3 regions of the Methylobacterium guangdongense genome follow, and region 2 is predicted to be linked to each of the others. Evidence: predicted binding sites of a transcription regulator. Region 2 holds the regulator's gene; each other region holds the start of a gene.

Region 1 (9,506 bases), on a different contig from region 2:
GCCGAGGGCCTGAAGTGGATCACCGCCAACAAGGAATGGTGCTCGATTCCAGATTCCTTCGCCGAGGGCTTCAAGGCCGACCACCTGAAGGTCAGCGGCATCCGCACCAAGATCTGCAGCGTCGCCGCCCAGGCGACCAAGATGGAGGCCCAGGCCCGCGCCCAGGCTCAGGCTCAGGCGAACGGCCAGGGTGGCGGCCTGCTCGGCGGCCCCGGCCTGACCGGGAGCTTCAAGCTGCCGCAGGGCGCCCTGTAAGCGCATCGCGCCACAGCGATTTTGCGCCGCAACCGATTGCAACGCGATCGGCTGCGGCTCTAAGGGGTTGCGGATCCAGCGCGGATCCTCCCTCCGCCGCGGAGGAAGGACCGACATGCGGGACGACCGGAGACCCGGCCGATGAGCGGGCAGCCCACGGGCGGAACCGTGATCCAGGATCGACGCCCGGCCGATGCGGTGGCGGGCCACTGGGTCGAGCGGATCGCGCCGCGATCCTGGCGCCCCTATCTCCGCCTGGCGCGGATCGACCGGCCGGTGGGCTGGTGGCTGCTCCTGCTCCCGTGCTGGTGGTCGGCGGCCCTGGCGGCGATCGCCGCGGACCAAGCCTTCCCCGATCCCTGGCACTGCCTGCTGTTCCTGATCGGCGCCGTCGCGATGCGCGGGGCGGGCTCGACCTACAACGACATCGCCGACCGCGACCTCGACGCCCAGGTCGAGCGCACCCGGCTGCGCCCCCTTCCCTCGGGACAGATCCGGCCGCGCCACGCCGCCCTGTTCCTCGTGGTCCAGGCCCTGGTGGGGCTGGCGGTGCTGCTGCAGTTCAACGAGCAGGCGATCCTGATCGGGCTCTGCTCCCTGCTGCCGGTGGCGATCTACCCGTTCATGAAGCGCGTCATGCCGCTCCCGCAGGGTGTGCTGGGGCTCGCCTTCGCCTGGGGCGCGCTGATGGGCTGGGCGGCGGTGTTCGCACGCCTCGATGCGGCGCCGCTGCTGCTCTACGCGGGCGCCTGGTTCTGGGTGGTCGGCTACGACACGATCTACGCCGTCCAGGACATCGAGGACGACGAGATGGCCGGGATCCGCTCCTCGGCGCGCCTGTTCGGGCGGCATGTCCGGGGCGCGGTCGGCCTCTGCTACGCGCTCGCGGCCCTGCTGGTGGCGCTGGCGGCGTGGCGGGCCGGGGCGGGACTCGTGGGGTTCCTGGGGGTGGCGGCCTTCGCCGGGCATCTCGCCTGGCAGGTCCTGTCGCTGCGGGAGCGGGACGGGCGCGGAGCGCTGACCCTGTTCCGATCGAACCGCGATGCGGGCCTGATCCTGTTCGTCGGCCTCACGGCGGATGCGCTGGTGCGCAACTTCTCGTAGGTTGCCGCGCCGCTCAGCTGCGGGCGATGATCTCGTTCTCGCCGCGGTGGATCTGAGGCCGGGCCGGAAGCCGGCCGGTCTTGCGCCGGGCCAGGAAGCGCGGGCGGCGTCCGCCGAGCCCGGCATGGCGCCGCCGGATCCGCACGCGGCCGAGGATCAGCCGGCCGATCTGCTCGGTGACCGGCATGAGCATCCCATCCTCCCGGATGATCATCCGCACCAGACCGGCGCGCGCCGCGATGTCGCGCCAGATGGCGACCACATCGTCCTCGTCGTAGCAGCCGAGCCGGTGGAGTTCCCCGCCCTCGGCATCGACCAGGATCAGGCTGAACCGGTCGGCCCCCGCCATCTCGGCCTCCTCGACCGCATAGGCGAGCGCGATCCCGGCGGCGCGACGGGCGCCGGCGACGCGGCCGATCACCGGAAGCGGCGAGGCGGCGAACTCCGTTGGGCCCTCGGCACCCTGCATGCAATGTCCTGCGCGACGTTCGTCCGTGATCGGGGAAGTGTTCATCGGTCCGAGTCCCTGGGGCAAGTGGCAGCCCCTGTCGGGCCGTCCGTCATGCCAAGCAAAATCGCACCCGAACTCCTCCGCACCGCTTAAGAGCCGTCGTTAAGCGAATCTGGACAGGGCTGTCATTTGCGGAATGCTCAATGCTTCCTTGAATGCTCAACATTTCCTTGCGCGGATTGGTCGTTATCGATTGATCAACCAGCGTCCTTGTGGCGATGCGGGCGGCGCCGTACAACGGCAGGATCGGGCGCGCGATCATCCGCGCCCGGCCCTCTCAGCCCGAACGCCCTGCCATCCGCGCGACCGGATGAACGGCGTGCTGGGCTGTCCGAGCCCCCACGGATCCCGCGCGGAGTGCGATGCCCGAGCCCCTCACCGACGACGCCGTATCGGCCCTGATGCCGGAGCTGCGCACCGTCATGCGCGAGGCCGCCGAGATCGCGCAGCCGTTCTTCAAGCTCGGCGGACACACCTCCGCGCGGATCTGGTCGAAGGCCGGCGGCTCGCCCGTCACCGAGGCCGACGTGGCGGTGGACGCCTTTCTGAAGGTTCGCCTGAGCGCGCTCGTCCCGCAGGCGGCCTGGCTGTCCGAGGAGACGGCGGACGATCCGGCCCGCCTCGGCCACGACCTCGTCTGGATCGTCGATCCGATCGACGGCACCCGGGCGTTCCTGTCGGGTCATCCGGATTGGTCGATCGCCGTCGCCCTGCTGGCCGGCGGTGAGCCGCTGATCGGCTTCGTGCATGCGCCGGCGGGGGAGGCGAATTACGAGGCCGTGCGCGGGCGCGGTGCGACCCGGAACGGCACGCCGATCCGGGTGGATGCACGGCAGGATCTGGCGGGCGCCCGCATCACCGGCCCGAAGCCCATGCTCGACCGGCTGACGCGGGGTGCCGGGCCGGCCCCCGACTTCAGCGTGGTCGCCCGGATCCCGTCCCTCGCCCTGCGGCTCTCGCGGGTTGCGGAGGGCAGCGTCGATGTCGGGATGATCTCGGGCCATGCCCGGGATTGGGATCTGGCCGCAGCCGATCTCGTCCTGCGGGAGGCCGGGGGGGTGGTCTGCGACTTCGACGGCGCGGCGACCCCTTATAATCGGGCCGAGCCGGTCCACGGCGAACTGCTCGCGGTGCCGGCGGCCCTGCGCGATCCCGTCCTGGCGGCCTGGGGCCGCTGAGGACGGCGCGGCTCCTCAGGCCGCGCGCACTTCGCGAAGCGTGACCGCGGTGGGCGCGAGCCCGAGGCGGTCGGCGAGATGCCAATGCAGCTCCCGCGAGGAATGGTAGTTGTAGGAGCGGTCGATCAGGTGACTGATGTCGACCCCGTTCTGATCCGCCTGCCTGGCCTCGGCCAGCTTGCCGACCCGGAAGGTCGGGGCGTCGGTCACGGGGGACCGGATGCCGCGGCGGCGTGTGTACTCGACTAACATAAGCGTCTTTTCTTTTCTGGACCGGACGTTGTCTCCGTCCGGCGTCGTTTCTGGGATATTGCCTCCGACGCGATCCGCTCCCGAACGGTATTGCCCGGTTCGATAGCGTCGGAAGGGGGAGCCGCCTCGTGCGGCCGGTTCGCGATCCTCGCCCAGGCTCCCGTCTCGCGGGAGCCCCCCTGTCGCGTCAGGCGCGTCAGGGGAGCGGGGGTCGTCGGACCCGCCGACGGATCAGGCCGCCTGGAGGTTACCCGCAGCGTCCTTGCCGCTGCGCTTGTCGGTCAGGATCTCGTAAGTGACCCGTTGACCTTCGATCAGGTTGCGCATCCCGGCGCGCTCGACGGCCGAGATGTGAACGAACACGTCCTTGCCGCCGTCATCGGGCTGGATGAAGCCGTAGCCCTTGGTCTCGTTGAACCACTTCACAGTGCCGGTATTCACGTAGTGTACCTCGTTCGTCCATAGGCCACCCGCGCGGCGCGAAGGCCGCGTGGTGCACCACGGTCTTTCTGGGTTTGGCCAGTGTGGCGGGGCGCGAGCCGCTGAACCTTGAATGGCGTCAGCCTCGGTGGGTAAGCCCCCCGAGGACGTATTTAAGCGTCCGCTGCGGCCGCAACAAGGCGCTCGGCGCGTATCTTCTGCATCGAAGGCGGGGATGAAGGCGCCACCGCGATCCGCAGCCCCCTGGGATTTCGGGCCTTGACGATGCATATACGGTGTGCGCGCAAGCAGTTACGGCGCGCGGCTCTGGACGATACATGGCAGGCATATCGGTTTCGCTGGACGGCGCGAACATCCAGCTGTCCTTCCAGAAGGACGATCAGGCGACGGCGGTGGTGATGGATGCCCGCGCCGCCCGGGCCCTGGTGCGGGCCGTCGGGCAGCTCCTCACGGCCATCGACGATACCGACGAGCCCGACATGGCGGATGAGATGGGCGACGAGGAGATCGCCATGCTCGACGTGACGTCGTCGGCGATCGAGATCGGCACCGACGAGGAGGGGCAGGCCGTGGTCGCGCTCCAGGCCGGGGCCCTGCCGCCCTTCCAGCTGCGCCTGACCGACGAAGAGGCCCGCCACGTGGTGACGAGCCTCTCCGAGATCCTCAACGCGCCGCGCGACGTACGCACCTCGCACGGCGGCCACTGACCTTTCGGTCTACATCCGGGTGCCGGGATCGGTCGGCGTGCCCGGGAAGATGTCCGGCTCGGAGCCGGGGCCACCCGGCTCGCCGATGCCGGGATCGTTCACCGGATAGGGGGTGCGCGGTCCGGTCGGGCCGATGTCCGGCTCCTCATCGGGGATGGGCGGGGGCGGCGGCAGATCGCCGGGCGTGGGCTCGGGTAGGCCGGGATTGGCCATGTCGCGGCTCCTATCGGTTCGGGATGGGGACCAACGGATCGGGCTCCGGCGGGTTCCGATCTGCGTTTGCCGCAGGGTAGGCCCATTCGGATCCCCGGGAACAGGCCGCCGGGCGCTTGGTTGATCGGGCCAACCCCGATCAGCAGGAGGCTATCCATGCCCGACATCCGCCAAGCCAAGATCCTGATCCTCGCCACCGACGGGTTCGAGGAGAGCGAACTGACCGTTCCGCAATCCAAGCTGTCCCAGGCCGGCGCCACCGTGACGGTCGCCGCCCCGCAATCGCGCCAGAGCAAGGGCACGATCCGGGGCTGGGACAAGACCGACTGGGGGAAGGACGTCTCGGTCGATACCGATCTGGAGCAGGTCGATCCGTCCGCCTACGACGCGCTGGTCCTGCCGGGCGGCCAGATCAACCCCGACAAGCTCCGCCTCGAGCCGAAGGCCCTCGAGGTGATCAAGACCTTCTTGACCTCGGGCAAGGTGGTCGCCGCGATCTGCCACGCACCTTGGCTGCTCATCGAGGCCGGCGCGGCCAAGGGCCGCGATCTCACCTCGTTCAGCTCGATCCGCACCGACGTGGTCAATGCCGGCGGCCGCTGGCACGACAAGGAGGTGGTGACCGACCAGGGCATCGTGACGAGCCGCAATCCGAATGACCTCGACGCCTTCTGCGCGAAGATCGTCGAGGAGATCCAGGAAGGCGGCCACGGCACGCGGCAGTTGGCGGCCTGAGGCAGCTCAATCGGCGTGGGCCGAGAACGCACCTTCTCCTCTCCCCGTATGTGGGGAGAGGCCCGCAGGGACCTTCTCGTGCCTGCGGGAAGCGGAGGCGGAGGGATTATCCGCGCCCGCGCTCGCCGAGGATCTCCAGCACGGTGCAGCTCCGGATCGGGCGCCCGTACTCGTCGGTCCCCTCCACGGTGACGCGGTGGGCTCCCGGCGAGAGGTCGTCGGGCAGCCGTGCTGTCCAGATATGGGTGGAGGGCGTGGCCTGCACCCAGCTCTTCTTCGTCTCGGGATAGCGGGCGAAGAGTTCCGCGACGAACGGATCGGTTCGCCGGGTCCGGGTCATGGCCTGCGCCGGCCGCTCGCCGATCCGGAACGCCAGATTGGTCCGCGGGCCGCCGTCGAACACGTTCACCACGAGGGTCGTGTCGGCGAGCGCGTCCTGCGGAACCGGCGGACGGAGGCCCTGCACCGGCCGGGTGAGGCGGATCACCTCGACGGCACCGCCCCGCGCCTCGCTCTCGAACAGGAGGCGCATGGTCTCGTCCGGCTGGCCTTGCGCCGGGACGTAGCGCGTCGTGTAGTCGGTCCCGCGCACCGACAGGACGTGGAAGCCGTTCGGCGTCCCGTCGCGGCTGTCGGCCGACGGGATGCCGGTGCGCGTGTCGGGCCCGCTCCACCACGAGCCGGAGACGGCCGTCAACACGTGATGGTGGTGTCCTTCGGCCGGATAATGGTGCTCGGTGGTGTGGGTGTGGCCGGCCAGGCTCAGCACCTTGCGCCCCGCCAGCAGGTCGAGGAGCGCCGCACGGTCGGTGGTGATGCCGTGGGGATCGTCCGGCGTCGTGTCGGTGACGAGCGGAATGTGCATGGCGAGGACGATCAGGTCGTCCCGCGGGATCTCGGCGAGCAGGTTGCGCAGGAAGGTCAGGCTGCGTTCGCCGATCCGGCCCCGGTAGGTGTTGGCGCCCACCGGCACGGGCGGCCCCAGCCACTCGACATTGTCGAGCATCACGAACCACGCCCGCCCGTGGCGGAACGCGTAGGTCGGCGCGCCGAAGACCCGCTTCCAGGTCTCGCGGCTGTAGCGGGCATCGGGAGCCTGCATGTTGAGGTCGTGATTGCCCGGCAGGCTGTACCAGGGCAGCCCGATCCGCCCGACGATCCGGTTCGACCGGCCGTAGAGCGAGAGATCGTCGAACAGCACGTCGCCCATGGTCATGCCGAAGGCGGCCGGGATCGCCATGGCACGGGCGACCGCGGTGTCGCGCACGTGGTCGAGCTCGAACCGGCTCTCGGGCTGCGGATCGGTGAACAGGACGACGTCAAAATCCGCGGGCTCGTCGACCCGGGTCAGGGTGAAGTCGATCGCGGCCGGCAGGGGACCGGTCGGCGCGACGCCGCGGTAGCGCAGGCCCAGGCTGGCCGGCGTGCCGTCCGGCTGGTGGATGTAGGAGTGGCGCGGCACGTTGTCGGCGTCCCGCGGCAGGGCGTAGCCCGGCGGCTTGATCACGAAGACCGCCCCGTCGCCGGGTATCGGCAGGCGGTAGCGCCCCTGGTCGTCGGTGCGCGCGATCTCGCGCCCGTTGGAGACCAGCACGCCGGGCAATGGGGCGCGATCCACGCCGGTGACGTCGGTGGCGTAGACGATCCCGGTCGCCTCCGCAGTGCCCTGCGCCTCGGCACGGCCGCCCGCGAGGCTGAGCCCCGCGAGGCCCGCCATGGTCTCCCGGCGGGTGAGGCGTCCGCTGCCGGATACGGGTTCACGCGACATCGGGACTCCTCGTCTGCAACTGCGTCCGGATGCCGACGCGGCGGCCTTCGCGGCATAGGTTCAGAGGGCCAAGCAGACGCGCTTGACCGGCGGATGACAGATCCCGCCCCCAAACGCGCGAGGCCCGCATCTCGGCGGAGATGCGGGCCTCGGATAGACCGGATTCAACCGGACGGTCGATTACTCTTCGTCGCCGGGCTCGAAGCTCTGCGGCAGCGGCTCGGCGCTGGCGACCGGGGTCGGGGCGCCGATGGTCGAGGGGACGTTGACGCCATCGCGCTTGTAGATGTCGTCGCGGAACTGGACGATGCCGTCCGGGGTCGACCACGCGGTGATGTAGGTCCAGTAGACCGGCACCGGCTGGGCAATATTGGCGTCGACGCGCTTGCCGCTCTCGATCGCCTCCTCGACCTTCTGGCGATCCCAGCCGGGCGTGTCCTTCAGGAGCCACGTGATGTACTCGCGCACGTTCTGCACGCGCACGCAGCCCGAGGAGATGAAGCGGAAGTCGTCGCCGAACACGCCCTTGGTGTTCGTGTCGTGCATGAACACGCCGTAGGGGTTCGGGATGTTGATGCGCACGATGCCCATCGAGTTGAAGTCGGCGCCCGAATCCTGCCGGTAGGTGTAGCGGGTGCCCTCGTCCGAGAACCAGTTCACCGATTTCGGCGAGACTTCCTGACCGTTCGAGAGGATGCGGATCCGGTTGTCGGTGAGGTAGTTCGGATCCTTCTGCATCTTCGGGATCAGGTCCTTCTTCACGATGGAAGCCGGGACCGTCCAGGTCGGGTTGAAGTTGATCTGCGTCGCCTTGGTGTTCATGATCGGCGACTGGCGGTCGATCTTGCCGACGCCCGCGGCGTGCAGCGTGACGACTTGGCCGTTCTCGACCGTCTCGACCAGAGCGGCCGGGATGTTGGTGATCACGAAGCGGCGGCCGAGATCGCCCGAATAGGAGCGCAGGCGCACCACGTTGGTCTCGAGCTGGCGCAGGCGCACCTCGGCCGGCACGTTCATGGCCTGCTGGGTGGCGAGGCTCATCGTGCCGGTCTGGCTCAGGCCGTGGCGGGCCTGGAAGCGCTTCACGCCGGCCGCGACGTAGGAATCGTACACGCCCGAGCTGCCGGCCGCCGAGTCGAGATCGCCGGTGACGATCAGGCGCTGGCGCACGGCGGCCACGGCCGGGCCGCGCGAGCCGATCCGCAGGTGCTCGGCACCCGAGACCTGCTTCCAGCCGCCGCGGGTGACGATGTCCTTGTAGCGCTCGACCATCTGCTCGGTCGCCGCCACGGTCTGGGGCGAGAGGATCGGCACGGTCTCGCGCCGCACCTGCATGGCGGCGGGGGAGGCGTAGTCCTGCGCCCATTCGGCCTGGGCGTAGTTGCCCTGATCGCGGGCTTCTGCGGTGCCGATCCCCAGGGCGCCGAGGGCGGCGACGCTCAGGAGGGTGGTGAACCGGTTATGTGCCGTCATGCGCATCGGTCGCTGGCTCTGGTCCGGAAACTGTTCGGATCGTGGCGGGAGAGGTTGATCTCGGCCGCCACGCTGTCGGGTTGTGGCTTAAGACTCCCTATCGAAGGGGCCGGAATATGGCGTCGCGGTGCGCCAGCGCACGCAGCATCCGGGTGCGGCACCCTGGCAACAGCCACGGGCGCCCGGGTGTGGCAGGGATACCATAGCGGTCCGGATCGGACAGCGGACGGGCGCAGCATGGACCGGGCTCCGGCCAGATCGAGACGAGACCACGGCCAGCCCGCGGCGCCCCTGCGCGCCGTGATCGCCGTGCTGGCGCTCTACGCCTTCGTGCTGCAGGCCTTCCTGGGCGGGCTGATGCCGATCCCGGCCGGTGCGAACGGCCTCTGCGCGCAGCATGCGGCCACCGATCCGGCGCCGGACGGGATTCCGCCGCACGACCACGGCGATTGCTGCAAGGCCGCGCAGGCGACCGGCACCGTGATTCCACCCCGCGCCGCACCCATCGGCATCGCGTGGACGCCCGAAGATCGGGGCGGGACCGCCTTCGGCGGCGTCGGCCAGATCGGAGCCCGCGCCCCGCCCGACCGCAGCGCGTCACCGCGCGGTCCCCCATCCGCTTGAGCGATCGTTTCCCGACGACTCCCTCAGAACGGATGCATTCCCATGAAGACTCTCGTTTCGGCCGTCATCGGCCTCGGCCTCGTTGCGTCGTCGGCGCAGGCCCACGCGGTGCTGGAGCGCAAGCAGGCGAGCCCCGGCTCGACCTATCGCGGTGTCGTTCAGATCATGCACGGCTGCGACGGCAAGCCGACCACTCAGGTGCGCGTCAGCATCCCGGAGGGGCTGATCGGCGCCAAGCCGATGCC
Region 2 (9,506 bases):
GATCTGCGCGACGTGTCCTTCCCGACGATCTCGGGGTCCGGTCCGAACGGGGCGATCGTCCACTACCGCGTGACGCGGGCCAGCGACCGGACGGTCCGGCCGGGCGAGCTGTTCCTGATCGATTCCGGGGCGCAATACCCGGACGGGACGACCGACATCACCCGTACGATCGCGGTGGGCGAGCCGAGCTCCGCGATGCGCGACCGCTTCACCCGGGTGCTGAAGGGTCACGTGGCGATCGCCCGGGCCGTGTTCCCGAAGGGCACGACCGGCGCGCAGATCGATGCCTTCGCGCGGGCGCCCCTCTGGCAGGCGGGGCTCGATTTCGACCACGGCACCGGCCACGGCGTCGGCGCCTTCCTGTCGGTCCACGAAGGGCCTCAGCGGATCGCCAAGACCGGCACGGTGGCGCTGGAGGCCGGCATGATCCTGTCGAACGAGCCGGGCTACTACGCGGCCGGCGCCTACGGCATCCGGATCGAGAACCTCGTTCTGGTCGAGCCCCGTGACATCCCGGATGGCGAGCGCCCGATGCTCGGCTTCGAGACGTTGACGCTCGCCCCCTACGATCGGCGCTTGATCCGCCCGGATCTGCTCGATCCCGGCGAGCAGGCCTGGATCGACGCCTATCACGCCCGGGTCCGGGAAGCCCTGTCCCCGGATCTCGATGCCGGCGCGCGCACCTGGCTCGAGCAAGCGACGGCGCCGCTGGCGATTGATCGCTGATCGACCCACGGCGGCCGAGGCCGCATCCTGCGCCCTTGCGCACGCCCCGGCGGCGCGACACATTCAGCTGCGGACCGGTCGCCGTCGTCCGGCGAACGGCCAAGCTTTTGCCAAGGCCTTGGAAGGTGGTTGGTTATGCCCCCGGATCTCGCAGAGGTCGCCCGGGAGACGGCGAACACGGCGTTCGGCAGTCCCCTCGTCGAGGCGGTTCAGCTCGGTGATATGTTCGGTTCGGACGGCGATCCGGTGCGACGCGTCCGTTTGATCCTGAAGGACGATGCTATCGACCGACTCGATGGCGGGACGCTGCTCGATGCCAATCTGGCAATCAGCAGGGCGTTGCAAAAAGCCGGCGAGCCGTTGCGGGTCTTGGTCGAGTATGCCGAGCAACGTGAGCTCGACGAGCTTGGCGCTCATTAATCCGGATCATCTGTTCGTCCAAGCAGATGCGTTGCTTCGTCAATCGGGTCGCGGCTCACTGCGGCAGGCCGACCTGCGCCGCGCGGTCTCGAATGCCTATTACGGGTTATTCCACACGATCCTCATCGCCGCCGCCGACGAAGTGGGCGGGCGAAGGATGCGCGGCGATCCACTCTGGTCGCTCGTATACCGCTCGATTTCGCATCAGCGACTCAAGAACGTGTGTAGCGATCTGCGGGCGCATACGCTCAAGCCGAAGCTCAAACCTTATGAGCCAGCCAGGGGATTCGGCGGCCATGTGGCTGCGATCGCGGGTGCCGTCGTCGAGTTGCAGGATCGACGCCATGTGGCCGATTATGATCCCTCCGCGTCCCTGCTGCGCCTCGATGCGCGCGCCGCGCTTCAGGCCGCCCGCTCGGCGGTCGACCGGTTGAGCCAGCTGACGGAGGATCAGCGCAAGGCGTTCCTCTTCCTCATCCTGTTTGAAGCCCGCGGATGAGTTCCGGCTATGCGGTGATCCGGCATGCGACAGGAATCGGGCCAGCGCGCTAAAAGGCGTGGTCACGGAAAAGCCCGCGCCGCACGCCAAACGCCGCGCCTGAAACCGCAGCCGTCCGGTGCGCGAAGGGACAGCATGATCCGCCGCCTCGTCCTCCCGATCCTGGTCCTCGCTGCGAGCCTGTCGGTTACTCTGGCCCAGGGCCTGCGCACGCCGCCGGATCTCGTGCGATCGAGCCTCGTGGCCGAGCCGGCCGCGGTGGCGGGGGCGCAGCCCTTCACCCTGGCCGTGCGGATGCAGGTGAAGCCCGGCTGGCACGTCTACTGGCGCAACCCCGGGGATTCGGGGCTGCCGCCTGAGGTGACGTGGACGCTGCCGGCCGGCTTCAACGCCGGAGCGATCCGGTGGCCGGCGCCGGAGCGAATCCCGATCGCGACGCTAATGAACTACGGCTACGAGGGCGAGGTCACGCTCCTCGTCCCCGTGACGCCGCCGCCGAGCCTCGATCCGGCGCGCCCCGTGCAGATTCAGGCCAAGCTGACCTACCTCGTCTGCGAGACCGAGTGCGTGCCGGGCTCCGCCGACCTCGCCCTCACCCTGCCGGTCGGCGCGCCGCAATCCGATCCGGACAACGCCGCCCTGTTCGCCCGCGCCCGGGCCGCCCTCCCCGCCCCGGCGCTCTGGCCGCTCACCCTGTCGAGCCAGGGCGACACCCTGCGGCTCGACTTCGCGGCGACCGGCCTCAAGCCCGACTCCATCCGGAACGCCGCCTATTTTCCCTATGCCGAGACCGCGATCGACAACGCCGCCGCGCAGGTGATGTCGATCGATGGGGCCGGCCTGCACCTCACCCTCGCGCGGAGCAGCCCGACCGAAGCGGCTCCCGCAACCCTTCCGGGCGTGCTGACCCTCGATGAGGTGACCGAATCCGGCCCCCGCCGCCTCGCCTTCGCGTATGGGGACGAGCCGGTGCTTCCGGCCGCGGCCGCACCACCGGCGCCCGTCGAGCCGACCCCGACGGGATCGACTGCGTCCGACCTCGATGCGCTGACCCTCGCCACCGCGGCCGCCTTCGCGTTTCTCGGCGGCCTGATCCTCAATCTGATGCCCTGCGTCTTCCCGGTGCTGTCGATCAAGGTGCTGAGCCTCGTGCGGCACGCCGGCGAGGAGTCCGCGCGCCTGCGCCTGCACGGCCTCGCCTACACGGCCGGCGTGCTGGCGAGTTTTCTGGGACTGGCCTCGGCGCTGATCGCCCTGAAGGGCGGCGGGGCGGCGATCGGCTGGGGGTTCCAGCTGCAATCACCTCTGGTCGTGGCGGGGCTTGCGTATCTGCTGTTCGCGATGGGCCTGAGCCTGTCCGGCGCGGTGACGGTCGGCGGACGGCTCGCCGGTGTCGGCGACAGCCTCGCCCGCCGATCGGGCTTGAGCGGCTCGTTCTTCACGGGCGTCCTGGCCACGCTGGTGGCCACGCCCTGCACGGCGCCGTTCATGGGCTCCGCGGTGGGATTCGCCCTGACCCAGAGCGCCGCTGTGGCGCTCGCCGTGTTCGCGTGTCTCGGGCTGGGCCTCGCCCTGCCGTTCTTGGCTCTGACCCTTTGGCCGCCGGCCCTGCGGGCACTGCCGCGGCCGGGCGCCTGGATGGAAACCCTCAAGCAGGTGCTCGCTTTCCCGGTCTACGCCACCGTGGCTTGGCTGATCTGGGTCCTGGCACAGCAGGTCGATCCGCGGGGCCTGCTGGCGGCGTTGATCGGCCTCGTGCTGGTGGGGTTCTCCGCCTGGGCCTGGGAGCATGGCCGCAACGCCGGATCGGGGATGGCGCGGATTGCGCAGGTCTGCGCGGTCCTGGCGCTGATCGCCGTCGCGGCCCTGACCCTCAGGCTGCCGCAGGATCGCGTCCCGGCCTCCGCGCAGGCTGACGGTGCCATTGAGCCGTTCACGCAGGCCCGCCTCGACGCGCTGGTCGGCGCGCACAAGCCCGCCTTCGTCAACATGACCGCCGCGTGGTGCATCACCTGCGCGGTCAACGAGACGACGTCCCTCTCCACCAAGGCCGTGCGGGCCGCGATGGCCGAGCGGGCCGTGACCTACCTGAAGGGGGACTGGACCAATCAGAATCCCGAGATCACCCGCCTGCTGGAGAAGCACGGCCGGAGCGGCGTGCCGCTCTACCTGCTCTATACCGGCGCCGGGGAGCCCCAGGTGCTGCCGCAGATCCTCACCGAGGGGACGGTGCTGCAGGCTTTGGCATCAGTGCCGGCTGGCGCTGACCGGAGCGCCGCGCTGACCCGTTGACCGGGGTTTCCAAAGGGGGGCAGCCCTTTGGCGGGGCGTCGGGGCGGAGCCCCGGCATCCGGCTTGTCCCGACACCGGACAGCGTCCGGCACCAGGGCTCTGCCCTGGACCCGCCAAAGGTCTCGATCTTTTGAAACCGGAACTGGGCGCCTCAGGCTTCGAGGGAGAAGGTTTCGTCGAACGCGTAGCCGGAGCCGCGGACGGTGCGGATCGGGTCCGCCTGGCGCGGGCCGTTCAGCGCCTTGCGCAGGCGGCCGACATGCACGTCGACCGTGCGCTCGTCGATATAGACGTCGTGGCCCCACACCCCGTCGAGCAGCTGCTCCCGGGAGAAGACCCGGCCCGGCGCCAGCATCAGGAATTCGAGCAGCCGGAACTCGGTCGGGCCGAGATGCAGTTCCTCGCCAGCGCGGCGGACCCGATGACCGGTGCGGTCGAGTTCGAGGTCGCCGGCGGCCAGACGGTCCGAGACATGGGCGGGCTTGGCCCGGCGCAGCAGCGCGCGGATCCGGGCCAGCAGCTCCGGGACCGAGAACGGCTTGACGATATAGTCGTCCGCCCCCGTGCCCAGCCCGCGGACCCGGTCGCCCTCCTCGCCCCGGGCGGTGAGCATGATCACCGGCAGCCGTTCGGTCTCGCGCCGGGCGCGGATGCGACGGCAGAGCTCGATGCCCGACAGGCCGGGCAGCATCCAGTCGAGCAGGACCAAATCGGGCATCCGCTCGGCCAGGAGCAGTTCCGCATCGTCGCCCCGAGCCGCCGAATCCACCAGGAAGCCCTCGGCTTCCAGGTTGTAGCGCAGCAATGTGGTCAGCGCCTCCTCGTCCTCGACGATCAGGACTTGCATGCTCACGTTCGATGACCCGTTCTCGCGGCGGACCCGCCGATGGTGCCGGAGGCCCCGCCCTGTCTCAAGGTGCGCGCGTGGCGCTGCGCACCGCTATCCCGACGTCGACGCGCGCCGTCCGGGTTGATCCTTTACGAAGCCTGTCCCCCGTCCACCGTCGCGTAGTTCGACGCATCGTTCTTGGGGCGGTCGCCCGCGAGCGTCTCCCCGGTGGCGAGGTAATGGATCGTCTCGGCGATGTTGGTGGTGTGATCGCCGATGCGCTCGACGTTCTTGGCGCAGAACAGCAGATGCGTGCAGAACGAGATGTTGCGCGGATCCTCCATCATGTAGGTCAGGAGCTCGCGGAACAGCGAATTGTACAGCGCGTCGATCTCGCCGTCGCGCTCCCACACATCGTGGGCCGCCTGGACATCGCGGCTCGCATAGGCGTCCAGCACGTCCTTCAGCTGGCCCTCCGCCAGATCGCTCATGTGGCGCACGCCGAGCACGATCTTCTGCGCCGGCGCCTGATCGGAGATCGCCACCACGCGCTTGGCCACGTTCTTGGCGAGATCGCCGATCCGCTCCAGATCGCCGGAGACGCGGATCGCCGAAATGGTCTCGCGCAGATCGATCGCCAGGGGCTGGCGCCGGGCGATGAGCAGGACGGAGCGCTCCTCGATGTCCCGCTGAAGGGCGTCGAGGCGCTTGTCGGCGAGGATCACGGTCTGGGCGAGCCCGTCGTCGCGGCGCACTAGGGCGTCGGTCGCCTCCGCGGTCATCTTCTCCGCCACGCCGCCCATCTCCGAGATCGAGCGACGGAGATTTTCCAGGTCGGTGTCGTAGGAGGTAACGATATGGCCGGGCATGGGGTGGATCCTTCGATGGGGGCGTGCGAACCCACGCGTTGGGGCGATCCCGCGGAACCGGTCCTCGAAACGGCTTAGCCGAAGCGGCCCGTGATGTAGTCCTGCGTCCGCTGCTGCGTCGGGTTCATGAACATCCTTTCGGTCTGCGAGAACTCGACCAGCTCACCGAGATACATGAAGGCGGTGAACTGCGAGATGCGGGCCGCCTGCTGCATGTTGTGCGTGACGATCGCGATGGTGAACTCGTCGCGCAGCTGCTCGATCAGCTCCTCGATGCGGCCCGTCGAGATCGGGTCGAGCGCGGAGGTCGGCTCATCGAACAGGATGACCTCCGGGCGCTGTGCCACGGTGCGGGCGATGCACAGCCGCTGCTGCTGACCGCCCGACAGGCCCATGCCGGACTGCTTGAGCTTGTCCTTCACCTCGTCCCAGAGGGCGGCCTTGCGCAGGGACGACTCGACCCGCTCGTCGAGCTCTGCCTTCGGCAGCTTCTCGTAGAGGCGGATGCCGAACGCGACGTTGTCGTAGATCGACATCGGGAAGGGCGTCGGCTTCTGGAACACCATGCCGACCCGGGCCCGCAGGTCGTTCAGATCGACCTTCGGATCCAGGATGTTCACGCCGTCCAGCAGGATCTGACCCTCGGCGCGCTGCTCCGGATACAGGCTGTAGATCCGGTTGAAGGTGCGCAGCAGGGTCGACTTTCCGCAGCCCGACGGACCGATCAGGGCCGTGACCTGCCGATCGTGGAAGTTGAGGTCGATGTTCTTCAGCCCGTGGAACTGGCCGTAGTAGAAGTTCAGCCCCTTCACGGCGATCCGGACCGGCGCCTTGGTATCGGCGCCGGCCTTGGCGGAGGGGTGGATCAGGGGCTCGGCGGCGGCGGTTGCTGCAGCATTGCTCATCGGGTCGATCCTTCGGGCTCGCGCTTCAGCGGGCACGCTGCGGCTTGATCACCAGGCGGGCGATCACGGAGAGGGCGAGGATGGTCACGGTGATCAGGAGCGCTCCGGCCCAGGCCAGCTGCTGCCAGTTGGGATAGGGCGAGAGCGCGAACTGGTAGATCATCACCGGCAGGTTCGGCACGCCGCCCATGAGGTCGGCGTTGAACCAGCTGTTGTTGTTGAGGGCGGTGAACAGGAGCGGCGCGGTCTCGCCGGCGATCCGGGCCAGCGCCAGGATGATCCCGGTCACGATGCCGGCCGAGGCCGCGCGCCAGCTGACCTTCATGATCACCATGGAGGGCGGGGCACCGAGGGCCGCGCCGGCCTCGCGCAGGGTCCCCGGCACGAGGCTCAGCATGTCCTCGGTGGTCCGCACGATCACCGGCGTGGCGATGATCGCGAGCGCGACGCCGCCGGCCCAGCCGGAATAGCTGCCCATGGGCCGCACCATCAGCGTGTAGACGAACAGGCCGATCAGGATCGACGGCGCCGAGAGCAGGATGTCGTTGAGGAACCGGATCAGGACGGCCAGCTTCGAGGTCCGGCCGTATTCCGCCAGGAAGGTCCCGGCCATGACGCCGACCGGTGTCGCGATGACGATGCCGATCGCGGTCAGGATCAGGCTGCCCAGCACCGCGTTGGCGATGCCGCCGCCCTCGCTGCCCGGCCCGGGGGTCGGCTGGGTCAGCAGCGTCGGGGTGAAGCCGCGGATGCCCTCGACGATCAGCATCAGCAGGATCGAGCCGAGCACGATCACGCCGATCAGCGTGGCGAAGGCGCAGAAGCCGCGGAGCATTGCATCCGCCCGGCGCCGGCCGGGACGGACCCGGCTCCGCGCGAGGGGGGGCGCGGCGAGTGTGTTGATCGCGTCCATGGGAGCCTCAACCAACCCGCACGCGCGACGTCAGGATGCGCGCGGCGATCAGGACGATGAAGGTGATGACGAACAGGATGCAGCCGAGCGCCATCAGCGCGTTGAGCTGCATGCCGTCCGCCTCGTTGAACTCGTTGGCGATCCGGGACGCGATGGTCGAGCCGGGATCGAAGATCGAGGCGGAGAGGCGGTTGGCGTTGCCGACCACGAAGGTCACCGCCATCGTCTCGCCCAGCGCGCGGCCGAGGCCGAGCATGATGGCGCCGATGATCGAGACCGAGGCGTGCCGGATCAGCACGAACCGCGTCACCTCCCAGGTCGTGCAGCCGACCCCGTAGGCGCTCTCCCGCAGGATCGTGGGGATCTGGTCGAGCATGTCGCGGGCGATCGAGGCGACGAACGGCACGATCATGATCGCCAGGATGATGCCGGCGGTGAGCACGCCGACCCCCGAGGGGATGCGGGCATACAGCACGGTTCCTACGATCGGCAGGCCCTCGACGACGTTGGAGACCGGGATCTCGACGAAACGGGCGAAGAGCGGCGCGAAGATGAACAGGCCCCACATCCCGTAGATGATGCTCGGGACCGCGGCCAGGAGCTCGATCGTCATCGCGACCGGCTTGCGCGCCCAGCCCGGGCAGAGCTGGGTGAGGTAGATGGCGATGCCGAGGGAGATCGGGACGCCGATGACGAGGGCCAGGAGCGCGGAGCTCACCGTGCCGATGACGGCGACGAGGGCGCCGTACTGCTCGGTCCCGACGTTCCAGGCGCTGGATGTCAGGAAGCCGAAGCCGAATTCCCGGAAGGCCGGCAGGCCCCCGTAGACGATGGAGCCGATGATGCCGACGAGGACGGTCAGGACCAGGAGCGCCGCACCGTAGGCGCAACCGCGGAACAGGGCGTCCTGATTCCGGCTCGGACCCTTCCGCGCTGCGGCCGTGCGGGTTCGGCCGAGGGCAATCGTTTCAGTCAAAGCGGACATCCGCGGTTCTCTGCGATAGATGGCGTGGTAGCGCGGCGCGAACCCAGAAGCGAGGGAGGAGGTCGAAACCTCCCCCCGATAGAGCTTACATGTTGTAGACCGGCTTCCCGTCCTTGCCCTTCACGCTCTTCCACTCCTCGTGGATCAGCGTGACGACGTTGTCGGGCAGAGGAACGTAGTCGAGATCGGAGGCGAGCTTGTCGCCGTTCTTGTAGGCCCAGTCGAAGAACTTGAGCACGTCGGCCGCCTTGGCCGGATCGGCCGGGTCCTTGTGGACCAGGATGAAGGTCGCCGCCGTGATCGGCCACGCGTCCTCGCCCGCCTGGTTGGTGAGCGCGATGCCGAAGCCCGGAGCCGACTTCCAGTCGGCGCTGGCGGCGGCCGCCTGGAACGCCTTGTCGTCCGGCTGCGGGAACTTGCCGGCCTTGTTCTGCAGCAGCGCGTAGGCGAGCTTGTTCTGCTTGGCGTAAGCCGACTCGACGTAGCCGATGGAGTTCGGCACCTGCTTCACGGTGGCGGTCACGCCCTCGTTGCCCTTGCCGCCCTGACCGACCGGCCAGGAGATCGTCGTGGCGGCGCCGTACTCCTTCTTCCACCCGTCCGAGACCTGGGACAGGTAGGTCGTGAAGATGTTGGTCGTGCCCGAGGCGTCGGACCGATAGACCGGGGTGATGTTGATGTCGGGCAGCTTCAGCCCGTCGTTGAGCTTCGCGATCCGCGGATCGGTCCACTTCGCGATCTTCCCGGCGTAGATGTCGGCGAGCACGTCACCGGTGAGCTTGAGCTTGCCCGGCTCGACGCCGGCGATGTTCACCACGGGCACCACGCCGCCCATCACGGTGGGGAACTGCACCAGGCCGTCCTTGGCCAGCTGCTCGCCCTTGAGCGGCGCGTCGGTGGCGCCGAAATCGACCGTCTTGGCCTGGATCTGCTTGATCCCGCCGCCGGATCCGATCGACTGATAGTTGAGCCCGGAGCCGGTTTCCTTCCGGTAGGCCTCGGCCCATTTCGAATAGACCGGGAAGGGGAACGTGGCCCCGGCTCCGGTGATGTCGGCGGCCAGCGCCG
Region 3 (9,506 bases), on a different contig from region 2:
CGGAGGCGTTCTCGGCCGGGATCACGCCCAGCGTCAGCTCAGGATACTTGGCTTCCCAGTCCTGCGCGGCGGCCGGCAGGCCGAGGAGGGCGAGCGCGGCGGCGGCCGCGGCCAGGGTGCGTCGGGTGATCATCGTGTCGTCCTTCGTGGTGGCCCGAAAGGCGGGCGGCGGCCGGCTCTGCCGGCCGGTCGGGGCGAGGCCCAGCCCGCCGGGGATCCGCACGCGGCGCGGTCCCGGCGGATTGGGGGTGAAGACGGTGGCGCTACAGGCGCGTGCGCTGCGCCGCGTTGAACCGCAGCATGTCGATGACCGGCTGGTAGTCCTTGAGCGTCATCGGGGTGAAACCCTCGTCCTTGCCGTCGGAGAGCTGGTCGAAGGCGGCCCGGTCGGCGGTCGGGAAGGCGATGAAGGCGGCCCGGATCGCGGCCTTCAGATCCTCGGGCAGGCTCGCCAGCATCGCGAAGGGCCCCTCCGGCAGGAGGTCGGACTTGAACACGACCCGGAAGTCGGATTGCTGCATCGGCGCGCCCTGCGGCGTCTTCAGCGTGCCCTTGGCGGCCATCCGGCTGACGATCGTGTCGGTCTCGGCGTTCCAGTGGTTGGCGGCGGCATCGGCCTTGCCGGCGATCAGGGCGTTGACGGCACTCTCATGGCTGCCGGCGTAGAAGGTCTCGCCGAAGAACGTGTCCACGTCGTAGCAGGCCTTCTTGAGGAAGAAGCGCGGGGCCTGGTTGCCGGAGGTGGAGTTCGGGTCGACCAGCGCGAGGGTCTTGCCCTTGAGATCGTCGAGCGTCCTGTAAGGGCTGGAGGCCAGGACGTAGATTACCGAATGATAGCCGTGATTGCCGGCCGGATGGACCCAGGTGACGATCGGCTGGATCAGCACCCCGTTCATCACGGATTGCCCCAGGGAGGCCGGGCCGTGGCGCGCGATGTGGATCGTGCGGTTCTTCTGGCCTTCGATCACCGAAGCGTAGTCCTTGGCCACGCTCAGCGTCACGGGAACGCCGAGCGTCTTGGTCAGGTACGTCACGAGGGGCGTGAACCGCTTGATGGTGGTGTCGGCGTTCTCCACGGGGACGACCGCGAGGGTCAACGCGGGATAGCTGTCCCGCCAGCCCTGCGCCCGCGCCGGCACAGTCAAAAGGGCGATGGCAAAAGCAAAGGCTAAAATGATTCGGCCCAACATCAACATGATCTCCTCACCGGCGCGCCGGAATCCGAATCGAGCGGTGGCGCACCCAGCAAGAGCGTTCCCAGATCTGTCGTTTCTTAGTGCGAAACCTTGATCTTCCCTGTCATGCACTGAAAAATCAGGCGCCGATCGCGGCCTCCCGAACCGGGCGCGCCGGGACAGAGCCGGGCCCGCCCGGCAACGCCGCGCGCTGCTCCGCTTCCCGCTCAGCGGCATCGTCGAGCACCTCGCCGGCCTCCAGCCCGTAGAGCCGGCGGGCCACGTCCTCGGTCAGGTCGAACGGGCCGCCCTCGAACACCACCCGGCCGGCCGCGAGGCCGACGAGGCGGTCGCAATAGGCGCGGGCGAGGTCGAGGGAGTGCAGGTTGCACAGCACCGTGATGCCGTAGCGCCGGTTCACGTCGGCGAGGGCGTCCATCACGAGGCGGGTGTTGCGCGGGTCGAGGGAGGCCACCGGCTCGTCGGCCAGCAGGATCTGCGGCTCCTGCACCAGGGCGCGGGCGATCGCCACGCGCTGCTGCTGGCCGCCCGACAGGCCGTCGGCCCGCTGGCCGGCGAACTCGCCCATGTCGAAGCTCTCCAGGGCGGCGAGCGCCATGGCCCGATCCGCGTCGGACCACAGGCGCAGGAGCGCCCGATGGCTCGGCACGTGGCTGAGCCGCCCCATCAGCACGTTCGTCATCACGTCGAGGCGGCCGACGAGGTTGAACTGCTGGAAGATCATGGCGCAGCGCGTGCGCCATTCGCGCAGCTGGCGGCCCGTCAGGCCCGTGACGTCCCGCCCGTCATGGAGGATGCGCCCCGCACTCGGATCCGCGAGCCGGTTGATCAACCGCAGGAGCGTCGACTTGCCGGCGCCGGACCGGCCGATCACCCCGACGAAGCTGCCGGGTTCGATCCGCAGCGAGACGCCGTCCACGGCACGCCGGTCGCCGTACTGGCGCGTCAGATCCTCGATAACAAGCATGCATTCATCCGCTGCGGAATGACCGCAGCTAAACGCCGCTTCCACGACGATTGAATGACGAATACGATGTCTTATTGTTTGCCGGCACAGAACATTTAGCTGATAGCCGGCTTAAGTTTCGTAGCGTTCGAGAAAATCTCCGATCGGCTGGGCGCGGAAATCCGGAAGCGCGCGGCGCAGGGCCTCGTGGTCCCAGTCCCACCATGCGAGGCGCTCCAGACGCGGCGCGATATCGCCGGGGAACCGGCGCCGGACCGGCCGGGCCGGGTTGCCGACCACGATCGTGTAGGGTTCGACGTCGCGGGTGACGATCGCCCCGGCGCCCACCACCGCGCCGGTCCCGATGGTCCGGCCGGGCAGGACCACCACGCCGTGGCCGATCCAGACATCGTGGCCGATCGTGACCGGGCTCGCCCGGCGCCGGTCGAAGAAGGCCGGCTCGTCGGCCTCCTCGGGCCAGTAGGCGCGGGCCCGGTAGGTGAAGTGGGCCTGCGTGGCGCGCTCCATCGGGTGGTTGCCCGGGTTGATCCGCACGCTGGCGGCGATCGAGCAGAACTTGCCGATCGTCGTGTAGATCACCTCGCCGTCCTGCCCGATGTAGGAATAATCGTCGAGCACCGTCTCGGTCAGGCGGGTGCGGGCGCCGATCTCGGTGTAGCGGCCGAGGCGGCACGCTTCGACCCGGGCGCTGGGATCGATGGCGGGTTCGAGGCCCAGCGCCGGGGCGGCCTTGGGACCCTCAGCCATGGGACTCACCGAAGGGCAGGCGGGCCAGGAGCCGGAACGGCCCGGATCCGTCCTGGGTCAGGAGGCAGATCGCGTCGATCATCACGGGCTCCGGACCTGAAGCGGCGTAAGCCTCGGCGAGGCGGCGGTGCCAGCCGTCACGGTCGGGCTCCGGCAGGGCATCGGTCAGGGTCATGTGGAAGCGGAAGGCCTCGAACACGTGCGGATAGCCCCAGCGGTCGAGCAGGGCGCGGCCCCGCGGATCCAGGCGCTCCGGGCGGCGCTTGGCGCGCTCGGCCTCGGTGAGCGGGGCCCGGAGGGCATCGAGGACCGCCACGCATTCGGCCGCGAGCAGGCCCAGCTCCGGCGGCGGGCTCTCCGGCACGAGGGCGAGGAACCGCCCGAGCGCCGCGACCCGCAACGGCCCGACCGCCACCGGCGGGTGCGCGACCGCGACACCGCGGGCCGCGACGACGAGATCGGCCTCCGTGGCCCCCGGCGCGAGGCGCAGGGGCGCCTTGAGCGTCGCGTGGAAGCCGTAGACCCGGGCGCCCGTGTTCACGGCGGCGAGGTCGCCGAGCCCCGCCGGATGCGCGACCGCCTCCCCGGACACGGGGTCGTATCCGAGCACGCTCCGGCCGAAGGCCTCCAGGCGGGAGCCCGGGTTGGGCAGCCAGTACAGGGCATAGCGACGCGTCACGTCTCGGCCTCCAGGGCGCATGGCGACCGTGATCAGGTCGTCGGCGCGTAGGTCCGCGCCTCGGCAGCCCGGCGCGGGCGGACATCCATGGCATTGCCGCGCCACACGATGGCGCTCTGCACCCAGGCGCCCAGCCAGATCGCCGGGATCAGCGCGTCCCGCACCAGGAAGGCCGCCAGCATGCGGGGCGCGCGATGCCAGCCCGCGCGAATCGCGAGCGCGGCCTCGGCGGCATAGCACAGGGCCGCGAGGCCGGCAGCGCCGACGAGACCGGCGGCGTTCCCGGCCCAGAGCGCCACCGCCAGCGCCGGCAACAGGACGCCGCTGCCGATCTCGGGGATGAAGAACAGCGGGAACGTCACCCGCCGCAGCCGGGCCCAGCGCAGCTGCCGGGCCCAGACCTCCCGGAAGCCGCGCGGCCCCAAAGGCTGCTCGAACGGGCTCGCCACGAGGTGGACGCGCTTGCCGGCGGCCCGGACCAGCTTGGTGGCGGCCGCGTCCTCGGCGATCTCGGCGGCCAGCGCCTGGAGCCCGCCCTGCGCCTCCAGGAACGGCTTGTGCCAGAGCATGCTCTTGCCCTGCGCGAAGCCCAGGCCGAACGCCTCGGCAGCGTATTGCCAGCGCGCCTGGAGAGTGTTGAGAAAGGCGCATTCCACCTCGGCCATGAAGCTACCCGGGCGGGCGCCCACGGGGGTGGAGCAGACGAGGCCGGTCTCCTCCCGCCACGCCGCCTGGAGGCGCTGGAGGTAATCGGGCGGCATGGCCACGTTGGAATCGGCGAGCACCACCCACTCATGGGCGGCGGAACGCCAGCCGCGCAGGCAGTTGTTGAGCTTCGGATTCGCGCTGACGCGCTCGTCGCCGAGGATCAGCCGGGCCGGCACCCGGGGGTGGGCGGCAATCAGGCGCTCGACCAGGGGCACGATCGGATCGGCCGGATCGGCCACACAGAAGATCAGCTCGAAGGCGGGATAATCGAGGCGGAAACTGCGGGTGAGCATCTCCTCGCTGTAGGCCTCCAGGCCATGGAGCGGGCGGACCAGCGAGACGGGCGCTCCCGCCGGAAAGCGCGACGGCCCGTGTCCCGTGCCGAGGCGCCAAGCCGCGATGGCCATGCTGCCGATCTGGACGAGCGCCAGGAGCGCGCCGAGGGTGAGGGCCGGCACCGTGGCGTCAATCATGCGGAGTCCCGTTCGGCGTCATGAGCGGCCCGGTCGCTAGCGGCCGGACCGCGTCAGTCGTGTGACACTCCGGGGGACGAGGGCCGATATTCGCCGGCCCCTCGTGTCTCGGGATCTCGGGTTTCCAATGGGCCGAAGCCCTTTGGCGGGTTCTGAGGGCGGAGCCCTGAGAGCGGGCGGAGCCCGGCACCGGGCAAAGCCCGGCACCAGGGCTCCGCCCTGGACCCGCGAAAGGTCTCGACCTTTCGAAACCATGACGGGAGCCGGCCGTGCGCCCGTCAGGCCGGTCCTCAGAACCGGAGGGTGAAGCTGCCCTTCACGGCCTGATCCTGCGCCCGGGCGCCGGTCTGGCCCGTGTAGGACACGCCCAGGCTGGCGTTCGGCGCCACCGCCAGATCGAGCCCCACCTGCGCCACCAGCGCATCCCGGTCGATCGGAACGCCGCCGCTCAGGAAGGCCGGGCCGCCCGCCCCGAAGCGCAGCAGCGCCGTCGGCACCACGTCCCCGAACGCCCGCCGGTAGCCCACGAGACCCCGCAGCGTCACCGGAAGGCCCAGGCCCAGATCCAGGCTCGTCTGGGCCCGCACGCCCGCGGTGACGGCCCCCAGATCGTAATCGCGGGCGAAGCTCGCCAGCGCCGCCGCGCCCCCGGCCTCGGCGAACCCGTCGCGCCGGATCCCGACATAGGCCCCGCCCACGAACGGCTCGATGTAGGAGGCCGCCGGCTGCACCGCGACCGCGGCCCCGTCCTTCGACACCAGGGCCGCCACGGCCGGCGTGCCCAGCGGGATCCTCCAGCCGATCTCGCCAAAGCCCTGCAGCGTGTAGCCGCCACCGTGGCCGCTCAGCGTCTCCGACAGCCCGTAGGCCACCGCCCGGCGCGTGCGGGTGTCGGTCTCGGCGTAGATCACGCCCAGCCGCAGCGACAGCGGCCCGGCCTCGTAGCCGCCATACAGGCCGCCGAACCCGCTCTTCAGCGTCGCGCTTTCCGCCCGGCTGGTGCCGCCGGTCCGGCCGGCGCTGTCGAGATACGCCTCCGTGTAGCCGCCGACCACGCCGAAGCGCAGCCCGCTCGGGAGACGCATGTCCGCGCCCGCCGCGAAGCCGGCGATCTGCCGGTCGAGGTCGAACGCGTTGCCGCCGCCCGCGGCCGTGCCGAACGACCCGAAGCCCTGGCCCCACAGGCCGAACACCTGCGGGTCGAGGGTCCGCACCGGCACGTTCGCCACGACAGGCGCCCGGCCCGGCAGGTCGGCCGTGTAGGCGGACGGCAGGGTGCCGTAGTCGAGCCCAAGGCCGGGATCGCCGCCGGGATTGCCCCAGCGCAGCCGGTCGAGCACCGCCTCGCGCACGAAGAAGGCGGTCTCGTAGGCCGCCGACACGGTGCTGGCGTGGATGTCGCCCGAGAGCGCCCGGAAGCCGGCATCCGCCTCGGTGGTGGTGAAGGCGACCGCCGCGTCGGTGAGCCGGCCGGCGCCGGCCGCCTGGACGGCGTTGGCCGCCGCGATGCCGTTGCGGCTGGTGGCGCTAGCCGAGAACGGCACGTCGTTGCGGGTCAGCGTCAGGTCGACTTCGTTGGGCCGGTAGCGCAGGCCCGGGGACAGGAAGGCGAGATTCGACGTCACGCCCGCGAACTGGCCCGACACGCCGCCGGCGGCCGACAGGATGGTGTAGGTGGTGCGCGGGTTGTAGGCCCCGGAGGCCGCCAGCACCTGGACGGTGCCGCCGCCGAGGGCGGCGTTGCCGCCGGCGGTGATGCGGTCGGCTTGTCCGGCGGCGTTGGCCTCAACCCGGTAGGTCGCGCCGGGGGCGAAGGCGACAGTGCCGGTGACGGTGAGCGTGCCGATCGAGTTGCCCGGCGACACCGTGCCGCCCGGCAGCGCGCGGATCCCGCCGAGCGTGCCCGAGCCGCCGAGCAGGCCGCCGGCGCCCACGAAGGCGGTGCCGGAGATCGTGCCGTTGGCGTAGAGGGCGCCGCCCTGGCCGATGCCGACGTCGATGCCGAGGCGGTCGCTGGCGTCCATGCGCAGCGTGCCGGTGACGTTCCCGAAGTAACCGGCGGCGGAGTACAGGTCGAGGCGCGTCCAGTAGCTCAGCGGGCTGCCGTAGAAGGCGGCGAGGGCGTTGGTCTCGGTGTTGACCAAGATCTGGTTGATCGTGCCGGTGGAGAGCTGGCCGTAGAGGCCGCCGTTGGGGGCGATCGTGCGGGCGGCGGTGGTGGATCCGCCGTAGAGCGGGGCGAGCAGGATCGAGGCGTCGGGGCCGCCCGCCGGGGCCTGCTCGCGCGGGGCCTGGGCGAAGGTCAGGGTCGGCAGGCCGTAGGTCAGGCGGCTCTGATAGGCGGCTTGGTTGGCGGCGGACGGCACGTAGGGGTTGCCGGCCGCATTCGCGGCGCTGCCGGCGCAGGCGGCGACGGTGTTGCCGCATTGGGCGGCGAGGTAGGCCTGGAGCTGGCCCTGGGCGGCCAGGAACTGAGCCGGCAGGTTGATCGCCGTGCCGGTCACCGCGGCGTTGTCGATGTAGGCCGGGTTGGTGAAGGCCTGGGCGAGGTCGTAGGTCGCGAGCGCCCGGCTCCCGATGACATCGAGCGGGTAGTGCACGCCGAGCGCGATGCGACTGTTGCCGTAATCGGCCGCGCGGGCCAGCATGCTCTGATACTGCTGCGGCACCAGCATCGCCAGCAGGATGCTGTCGGTATACGCGTAGGTGGTGTGCCCGCTCGGGAAGGACGGGTTGGTGGCGAGGCCGCCGAGCGCCGTCGGATCGTAGATGTTGAAGCGGTCGGGCGCCGCCTGGACCGGCCGGGAGGAGCCGTAGACGTCCTGGCCGGCCTGCCTGCTGGTGACGCCGTAGGCGAGGTCGTAGACGCTGTCGCGGGTGTTGGGCAGACCGTCATAGGTCGGCAGGCTGTAGCCGGCCGGCGCGACGGCCGGAGCCGCGGCGTAGTTCCTCGGCGTCACGCTCGGATTGTTGGCCGCGCCGTTGGCGAAGTAGTTCTTCGCCACGCCGAGATTGTTGCCGCTGACATTCAAGGCACCGACCAGCAGATTGACCACGTTGCCGAGCGGACCCTTCGCGCCCTGTGCGACGCCGCGCTGGTAGATCGGGCCCAGCTGGGCGCCGAGGCCGCCGACGAGCTGCTGCGGGACGATCCCGTTGATCGGCGTCTGGGCCGGCAGGCCGCCCGCGAGATTCGCGGCCACGCCGTAGGTGCCCAGGCCCACCGAGGACAGGTTGTTGCTGGCCGAGCCGAGGTAGCTCTTGTCGCTCATCGCGCGCTGCTGCTGCGCGAGGTCGGCGCTCGTGTTGATCGCTGCCGTTTGCGACAGATTGCGTTGCAGGGTCTGCTGACCGGTGGCCGTCGCGTTGAGAGCCAGATACGGCGACAAGAGATTGAGCACGTTCACGTCGGACGGCGTCGTGTTGACGGTCTGCGCCTGCGCGCCAGAACTGAATGCCGCGACCGTCAAGGCCGCAATCGAGACCCCATGTCGGAACTTCATCTTTGGCCCCCAAAGCCCGCGCCGTCCGGCTGCGGCGGGAGACTTAGCGAAAACAGCGACCACTGCGGCGTCATACTTCATTCACAATAAGAGAAATCGCCGCCTGTCGCCTGCGCGCAACAGATTTGTACTTAGCCAACACATGATACCACTTCGAATATCGAATGATGTCTTGCGTCAAACTTGTCGCTGCCCGTCATCGACAGGGCGAACCTGCGGCCCGACCTTTCGTCGCGGCGATTAGTTTTGCTCCCGGAGCGCACTGTCATCGAAGGAAAATGTTCAGGTCACAAGAACAGTTGCGGCGATATGAAGTCTTTCGATTCGCGAATGCTGTTCCCATCAGCCGCAAATAGGCAGCGACGTCACCCAAGCGTCACGGCGACATCTTAATCGCGATTGTGCCAACACACCTGATTCCGCGTGAGGGTTCATGTCTGATTCCGCCGTGATGTCGCCGCCGGGGGTCGCAGGGAGTCGACCGCTCGGCGTGCCCCGCCTGGATCGAGGGATGCACCCGGGCGGCGTGATCGCCTTCCTGCTCGTCTTGGTGGCGGGGCTGGGCTACGCGGTCGTGAGCCTGATCGCCGACATGAACGCCGTGGGCGAGGCGCCCCTGGCCTACGGCGCCTTCGCGCTCCTGGGGCTCGCCCTGCTCATCGCCCTCGGCTTCGAGTTCGTGAACGGCTTCCACGACACCGCCAACGCCGTGGCCACGGTGATCTACACCCACTCGCTCCCGCCGCTCGTGGCGGTGGTCTGGTCGGGCGTCTTCAACTTCCTCGGCGTGATGCTGTCCTCCGGCGCGGTGGCCTACGCCATCGTCACGCTGCTGCCGGTGGAGCTGATCCTGAATGTCGGCTCCCACGCGGGCTACGCGATGATCTTCGCGCTGCTGCTGGCCGCGATCATCTGGAATCTCGGCACCTGGGCGTTCGGCCTGCCGAACTCGTCGTCCCACGCGCTGATCGGCTCGGTGCTCGGCGTCGGCCTCGCCAACCAGCTGATGAGCGGCGGGGACGGCACCGCCGGCGTCGACTGGAATCAGGCCTTCAACGTGTTCAAGGCGCTGCTGTTCTCGCCGATCTGCGGCTTCGTGCTGGCGGCGCTGCTGCTGCTCGCGCTGAAATTCGCCGTGCGCCGCAAGGACCTCTACGAGGCGCCGAAGGGCGACACGCCGCCCCCGCTGTGGATCCGCGGCCTGCTGATCCTGACCTGCACGCTGGTCTCGTT

The links. The regulator PhoB, encoded in region 2, activates phosphate uptake and scavenging genes when phosphate is short. The targets are predictions, from matches to a motif close to TGTCATNNANCTGTCAT.
Region 1: a site for PhoB is predicted at 7,247-7,263, ahead of AAHG09_RS10855 (calcineurin-like phosphoesterase family protein). Genes of this name have one in related genera too.
Region 3: a site for PhoB is predicted at 2,207-2,223, ahead of phnC (phosphonate ABC transporter ATP-binding protein). Genes of this name have one in related genera too.

What each region holds. Positions count from the first base shown of each region.
Region 1 covers NZ_JBBXMX010000004.1:218,793-228,298, reverse strand. Annotated here, with positions in the region: gene AAHG09_RS10900 (hypothetical protein) at 1-255, shown strand, start outside; gene ubiA (4-hydroxybenzoate octaprenyltransferase) at 397-1,359, shown strand; gene AAHG09_RS10890 (DUF6101 family protein) at 1,373-1,828, opposite strand; gene AAHG09_RS10885 (inositol monophosphatase family protein) at 2,233-3,048, shown strand; gene AAHG09_RS10880 (AsnC family transcriptional regulator) at 3,064-3,300, opposite strand; gene AAHG09_RS10875 (cold-shock protein) at 3,532-3,741, opposite strand; gene AAHG09_RS10870 (hypothetical protein) at 4,059-4,448, shown strand; gene AAHG09_RS10865 (hypothetical protein) at 4,458-4,661, opposite strand; gene AAHG09_RS10860 (type 1 glutamine amidotransferase domain-containing protein) at 4,818-5,396, shown strand; gene AAHG09_RS10855 (calcineurin-like phosphoesterase family protein) at 5,503-7,164, opposite strand; gene AAHG09_RS10850 (L,D-transpeptidase family protein) at 7,345-8,643, opposite strand; gene AAHG09_RS10845 (hypothetical protein) at 8,875-9,261, shown strand; gene AAHG09_RS10840 (DUF1775 domain-containing protein) at 9,304-9,506, shown strand, end outside.
Region 2 covers NZ_JBBXMX010000010.1:56,469-65,974, reverse strand. Annotated here, with positions in the region: gene AAHG09_RS19015 (aminopeptidase P family protein) at 1-726, shown strand, start outside; gene AAHG09_RS19010 (hypothetical protein) at 862-1,146, shown strand; gene AAHG09_RS19005 (hypothetical protein) at 1,118-1,645, shown strand; gene AAHG09_RS19000 (protein-disulfide reductase DsbD family protein) at 1,781-3,937, shown strand; gene phoB (phosphate regulon transcriptional regulator PhoB) at 4,089-4,784, opposite strand; gene phoU (phosphate signaling complex protein PhoU) at 4,916-5,635, opposite strand; gene pstB (phosphate ABC transporter ATP-binding protein PstB) at 5,710-6,540, opposite strand; gene pstA (phosphate ABC transporter permease PstA) at 6,566-7,453, opposite strand; gene pstC (phosphate ABC transporter permease subunit PstC) at 7,461-8,438, opposite strand; gene pstS (phosphate ABC transporter substrate-binding protein PstS) at 8,524-9,506, opposite strand, start outside.
Region 3 covers NZ_JBBXMX010000005.1:13,005-22,510, forward strand. Annotated here, with positions in the region: gene phnD (phosphonate ABC transporter substrate-binding protein) at 1-133, opposite strand, end outside; gene phnD (phosphate/phosphite/phosphonate ABC transporter substrate-binding protein) at 264-1,190, opposite strand; gene phnC (phosphonate ABC transporter ATP-binding protein) at 1,315-2,163, opposite strand; gene AAHG09_RS11980 (LbetaH domain-containing protein) at 2,275-2,910, opposite strand; gene AAHG09_RS11985 (DUF1045 domain-containing protein) at 2,903-3,589, opposite strand; gene AAHG09_RS11990 (ceramide glucosyltransferase) at 3,622-4,770, opposite strand; gene AAHG09_RS11995 (autotransporter family protein) at 5,061-8,273, opposite strand; gene AAHG09_RS12000 (inorganic phosphate transporter) at 8,707-9,506, shown strand, end outside.